One region of the Sedimenticola thiotaurini genome, then DNA from elsewhere that is predicted to be linked to it. Evidence: riboswitches for the same ligand, from Rfam matches in the RefSeq annotation. Region 1 holds a riboswitch; the other holds the start of a gene.
What was found. A riboswitch is a leader RNA that binds a small molecule or an ion and turns the genes downstream of it on or off. The one in region 1 is predicted to bind cobalamin.
Positions count from the first base shown of each region.

Region 2: it holds a riboswitch for cobalamin, as region 1 does, so the genes downstream of both, AAY24_RS02665 (helix-turn-helix domain-containing protein) here and AAY24_RS05710 (TonB-dependent receptor domain-containing protein) in region 1, are expected to answer to the same signal.

Region 1 is NZ_CP011412.1:1,277,632-1,280,949, reverse strand. Features, by position in the region: gene AAY24_RS05715 (DNA-3-methyladenine glycosylase I) at 1-575, opposite strand, end outside; cobalamin riboswitch at 930-1,125, shown strand; gene AAY24_RS05710 (TonB-dependent receptor domain-containing protein) at 1,436-3,151, shown strand.
Region 2 is NZ_CP011412.1:607,633-610,950, reverse strand. Features, by position in the region: gene AAY24_RS02670 (hypothetical protein) at 1-457, opposite strand, end outside; cobalamin riboswitch at 714-914, shown strand; gene AAY24_RS02665 (helix-turn-helix domain-containing protein) at 1,095-1,319, shown strand; gene nudC (NAD(+) diphosphatase) at 1,461-2,381, shown strand; gene AAY24_RS18375 (metal ABC transporter solute-binding protein, Zn/Mn family) at 2,415-3,318, opposite strand, start outside.

The sequences.
Region 1 (3,318 bases):
GAGTCCAACAGTTCCCGATGCCGGAAACAGTCCAGGGTGTGGTCATTGACCATGCCGATGGCCTGCATGTAGGCGTAACAGATGGTGCTGCCGACGAACTTGAACCCGCGCCGTTTCAACTCCCGGGACATGGCATCCGACTCGGGTGTGGTGGCCGGAAGCTGCTGCAGTGATGGCCAGTGGTTGATGATCGGTTCATCGTCCACAAAGCGCCAGATGAAGCTGGCAAAGTCACCGTATTCGGCCTGAATATCCAGGAACAGTTTTGCATTGGTGATGCTTGCCATCACTTTCAGGCGGTTACGGACGATGCCGGGATCGGCCAGCAGTTGCTCCACTTTGCTGGCGTTATAGCGGGCGACCTTCTGTGGATTGAACTGGTCGTACACCTTTCGATAGTGGTCCCGCTTGCGCAGTATGGTAATCCAGGACAGACCAGCCTGGGCGCCCTCCAGAATCAGGAACTCAAACAGGGTTCGGTCATCCCGGCAGGGCACGCCCCACTCCCGGTCGTGATACTGCTGATAAAGGGGATCTGATCCGGCCCAACCACAGCGTTGAATGTTGCTTGGCATGACGTTATTACCTGCACGGGATAAGCGCATGTTTTATGGAATAAAGCCGCTTTATCGGCGGCAGTTGGGTGTACCGGCAGATGATCCGGATCAGAGCTCTCCATCTCCGCTGGTATGGGCCATATCGGCTGTTCCGTGCCGACCGCCGGTCGCCCGATGATAACATCGCTGGCTGGGTAAGATCTGTAATCGCTTCGCAGATGATGGCTCCAGGTGTACCTGTTTGTATCCATAACCCCTTTGTTGGGAAATTAACCACTTCTGCTGGGCTCTGCTCGGCCTTAATTTCCAGGCACCGCTGTTTAACTTGTGAATAGGGGGATAAATCCCTTGTGGATTTTCATGTATGGATTAAAATGGCCGCCTCTGAAAGGTGCCCGCTACGGGTTAATAGGGAACTAAGGTGCGCCTCATCCAGGCAACTCCTTGACTGTCCTCGCAACTGTAAGCAAGTAGTCCGGTCTCATTACGCCACTGGTCCGATGATTGGGAAGGCGATACCGGGTAATGATCTGCAAGTCAGGAAACCTGCCTTTCACGCGTCGCATTTCTACCGAACGGGGTATTCAGTAGAGCGGTCTTCCGTTAGCTGACGCATCCACGCAGGTCGGAAAAACCTGTGCTTGTATGCAGTCCCGCTGTGGCCATGCCCGGGTAAGGCATTCCCATCACTCGCAAGTCTTTTTCCGTCCTGCATTGTCTTTAGAATGCACTCCCGCAGTGGAGTAACGGAGAGGCCTGTAATGACCTGCAAGAAACCTTATTCACCAGCCGTTCTATCCACACTTTGCCTGCTATCGCCTATTGCGCTTGCTCAGGCAGCCACTTCAATAAATACCATCAACGTGACCGCCTCTCGAATGTCTCAAACGGTTGATGAGACCCTGGCGTCAGTGACGGTGTTGACCCGAACGGAGATTGAAAAGAGTCAGGCCCGGGATATTACCCAGTTGCTGGATGGCATCCAGGGACTCAGCATGAGCAATAACGGGGGGCTGGGCAAGACAACCTCAATCCGGTTACGGGGCACCAACTCCAACCAGGTTTTGGTGTTGATCGATGGTGTCCGTATCGGCTCGGCTACCCTGGGAACGGTCAGTTTTCAGGATATTCCGCTGGCTCAGGTTGAGCGCATTGAGATCGTCCGGGGACCCCGCTCCCAACTCTACGGTGCCGATGCCATGGGTGGGGTGATACAGATCTTTACCAAGCGAGTGCAGTCCGGAACCCAGATAAATGCTGATGCGGAGTACGGTTCGCACAATACCCGTCGTCTGGCCCTTGGGGTAAACGGCAGCCAGCATAACCTGGAGTACGGTTTTAACCTGTCTGATCTGCATACTGATGGATTCAGTGCCCTGAAAAACAATAATCCGGATGACGACGGTTACGATAACCGGGCTTTTTCCGGCCATCTGGGCTACCGTTTTTCCAACGGGCTGAAGCTCACGGTCAGTGCCCTGCGGGCCAAGGGTGAAAATGAGTATGACAGCGCCTGGGGACCGGCCAATTTCTACGACTCCGAGTCGATACAGCAGTCGTTGAACGGCAAGCTGGAATATTCGCCCAATGATATTTGGGATATATCGCTTTCAGTCGGCGAAAGTCGAGACGAAATGACCAGCTATGTGAATGATGTTTTCAACTCGTTCTTCAATACTAAACGCCGTCAGTTTACCTGGCAGAATGATGTGGCTCTGGGTGAGGAGAGCATTCTGACATTCGGTTTTGATTACCTGCGGGACGAGGTGGCCGGCACCAGTAACTACAGCGTAAACGAGCGGGATAACAAGGCGGTATTTGCCCAGTACCAGCGGGAGTTCGGGCGCAATGATATCAGCATCGGGCTTCGGCATGATGACAATGAATCGTTCGGGACCTACAACACCGGCAGCATCTCCCTGGGACGGGAGTTAACCGAAACCCTCCGGCTGGTAGCTTCCTACGGAACCGGCTTTCGTGCTCCCACATTCAATGATCTCTATTACCAGGATCCCTGGGGATCCAACGGTAATCCCAACCTGACCCCGGAAGAGTCGGAAAGCTTGGAGTTGTCTCTGCGTGGCAAGCCGTCCTGGGGCAGATGGAACATCAATCTGTTTCGAACCGATATCGACGATCTGATCGATTGGGTAGAGGTGGCTCCCTTCACCTATCAGCCACAGAATATTGGCCGGGCCCGGATCAATGGTATGGAGGCGGGGGTGACCACAGAGCTGGCCGGCTGGGAGATAAGCGGCAACCTGACCCTGCTTGATCCGCGAAATCGTATAACCGGTAAGCAGCTGACCGATCGCAGCAAGCGGTCCCTGCGTATCGATATTGACAGAGCCTTTGGCAGGACCGAAGTAGGCGCCACGTTCAATGCCCGCAGTCACAGCTTCAGTGACACGGACAATACGCTGCTCACTGATGGTTTCGGTACCCTGGATCTGCGGGTGGCACAGCATTTGACCAGCGAGTGGACCCTGCGTGGGCAGATAAGCAATCTGTTTGACCGGGACTATGAGACCATCCGCACTTATAATACCGGCGGCCGGGAACTGTTTGTTTCTCTCCATTACGTGCCAAAATAGTCCGACCGGTTAGATAGTCGAGGGCGGAACCAGGATCGGGGCGCGCAATAACAGGGTTGTTGCACGCCCCGATCCTGCTTTTAGTCGTCAGTCGCGGGCGTGGTGGAAGATGCGGGTATCGGTCATAGAGATCCAGGGAATTTGGTTGGCTTTGGCGATGGCGGACT
Region 2 (3,318 bases), 670 kb from region 1:
TCTCCCTCGTGCGACCACCCTCCGTGCCGAAGGTTTTGTCCCGTCCCAAAGCGCTCTTCAGACGTTGCGACAGCGTCATGAAATCCCCCGCCATTCGGTAAACATTCCCCATCCATTGCGGGTCGGTATAACTGACCTGTACCAACCCGTCCCGCTCGGTCAGGGCGACCCGCAGCGCCGCCCCAAAACCGCCCATGGGGGATGCCGCGGCCTGCTTGCGCAACAGCTCATCGGTAATGATCAGAATCCGTGCGCCCGCATAGGGGGCATATTCACCCGCAATGGAAAAGCCGGCGCCGGTCAGTGCCTCCCTGACTGTTGCCACCTTGGCATCCAGTGGGGTCTGGACGATCTCCGCCAGCACAAAAGGACGGAGTCGCTCCTCTGCCTGGGCAACCAGTGACAGTGAAGATAAACAGAGTATTAGCAGCACCGCTGCAAGACGGACAGTTCGCATGATTTCCTCCCAAGATGTTGATGGGCCCTGGTCGTGGCCTCTTATTCTGCTCATGATTTTTATAGGTGAGCAGTGTGAATCTAGCAGATCAATCCAGAGAAGAACATTCGATTAATCTTATTCTGGTAATAAGTCACTGTCCCGATCAACCACATCAAATACGGGTTATCAACTCACCGGCAGATGGTGGTGACGCCATTCCCACAGAACCCGGTCACAGCTCGGAAAAAGCGCCTTGCACTGATCAGCGGGCTGTCGATAGAATGGCCCCGATGGTTCCGAAACGGCATCAGCCGACGGGATTAAAAGGGAACACGGAACGGGAAAACCAAGCCGTGGCTGCCCCCGCAACTGTAAGCGGAGAGTTCATGTCAATTTGCCACTGGAGCAATCCGGGAAGGCGACATTCGAACATCGACCCGCGAGCCAGGAGACCTGCCATCGACAAATCATTAATTTCACTGGGACGGGGCGTCCCTAAGGAACAAAACCATGAAATCATCACATAGACCGACCACCGTGACCGGTCAGCTCAAGATTACCTGCCTGCGTTTTTCCACTGCTGAGCCAATCCGTTGCTGTTGCTGAAAGCCAACAGCCGTTGCTCCGACTATCAACCGATTACGCAGGAAACCGTATGCATCACAGTGACCCCTACTCTTTTGCCAAACGACTCAACAGCTGTCTTCATCAAGCGCGTATTTCACAACTGGAACTGGCCAACCGGACCGGACTGAAACCGACCCAGATCAATCACTTCTGCTGCGGCAGACGACTGCCCAATCTGAGAAATTTCAGCAAGATCTGCCAGTCCCTGCCGGGCGCCGATCCACGCTATCTGATGGGCATCACTGATACCTGACACCTGACCGGAAGAGTTGGCCGCCCCCTCCGGATGGAGGCCGGCCGGGATTGCCCGTTTGATCCTGCCCCGGTCTGGAAGCCGTGCGGGAGGTCGTTCCGGTTTTGCTTTTGGAGTAGATTTTGACCATGCTAGGGAGCAATGAAACAGCCCAACTTCTACAGTAATCCGGGATTCGATCGACTGGACCGCTACCGGGATGATACCGATTGGCTGCAATCCATCCTGGCAACCAAGCAGACCCGGCTGCTGCCGGTGTGGCGCAATCAGCATCTGGTGACCGACCATAATCGGCCGGTCTCCTTTCCGGGTGACCAGGACCGGGGGCTGTTGGCGCTCGCCCAAGAGCGGATCCTGCTGGGCCGCGATGGGGAGGGCACTATCTGGCTGGCCCTGGATATTTCCCAGCTCGAGCAACCCCTGGACTGGCTGCCCTGCCCGGCCGAGCAGACTTTCCGTGACCTGCGGGTGGTCGGCCCGCTGGTCGACCGGCACAGTGGGGCGTTGCTGGCCCATGCCCGGGCCATGGTCTACTGGCATCAGCACCACCGTTTCTGCCCTAACTGCGGCAGCCAGACCCACTCAACCCGCGCCGGACACATGCGGGTCTGTAGTGACTCGGCCTGCGGACGGGCACACCACCCGCGCACCGATCCGGCAGTGATCATGCTGGTCCACGACGGCGATTACTGTCTGCTCGGCAGGCAACCTAGCTGGCCACCCGGCATGCACTCCACCCTGGCCGGTTTTGTCGAGCCGGGGGAGAGTCTGGAGGATGCAGTGGCGCGGGAAGTGTGCGAGGAGGCCGGTATCCGGGTGACCGGTATCCGTTACCACTCCTCCCAGCCCTGGCCATTTCCAGCCTCGATTATGCTGGGTTTCTATGCCCGGGCGACCAGTAGCGAAATTCAGGTGGATGGATTGGAGCTGGAGAGCGCCAACTGGTTTCACCGGGACCAGCTGCTGGAATCACCGGAGGATGAGCATTTCCATCTGCCGCGTCGGGACTCCATCTCCTGGCGCCTGATCGAGACCTGGATGAAACGACAGCACCCGGACTGAAGCCCAGCCCGGGTGCGATGGGAAGATATCGGATTATTTCGGCAGGTATTCGTTCAGAGCATCCACCATCTGCTTGGCAGAGATGCCATGGGCAAACTTGGTGATGAACTCTCCATTCGGCGCCATCAGGTAGACGCTGGCGGTGTGATCCATGATATAGAGATCGGGGTCGCCGCCCTCCTCTTCCACCTTCTCATACCTGGCCCTGTATCCTTTAACCACCCGGTCTATCATGCTTCTGCTACCGGTCAGACCCACCAGATTTTCGTTGAAGTATTTCACATAGTTTTTCATCACATCCACATTGTCACGTTCCGGATCGACGGTAATGAAATAGGGTCTGATCAGATTGGCCCGCTCACCGAGCAGGTTCAGCGCCTGTGATATGACCTGCAACGAGGTGGGGCAGATATCGGGACAGAAGGTGTAACCAAAATAGACCAGCTGGAATTTCCCCAGCATATCCTTGTCAGTGAAGATCTGGCCATTGTGATCCACCAGCATGAACTTGGCACCCACCTTGGCGGTTTCCGGCTCATAGAGCTCCTCCTTGGCGGCAACCTGCCCGGCGTCTCCATCAAACTGGAGGCAGGCCTTGATGGTATCGGTATTCTTTTGCATCAGCTCAAAGTAGAGATCCGGTCCGGCCTCCATCGTGGCGCCAAAACTGTCCAGGGTGCCGATATTGATATCCACATCTTCAGTCAGCAGGGGGAGTTCCGGCATCGGCATACCGTATTCGGTCAACAGACAAGCGTAATAGCCCTCTTTCAGTTTGGCGTGATTCTGTAACAGGGAGAGGGCATCAACCGGCTGATAAGGCGCTTGGGCCAGTACGCCCCGGATCTTCAGCGCATAGGCCTGTTCAAAATATTGCAGCGTGTCGTAGTAAGCCATACCCACACCGCTTTTCAGTCCGCGATAGCCGTACTCCAGT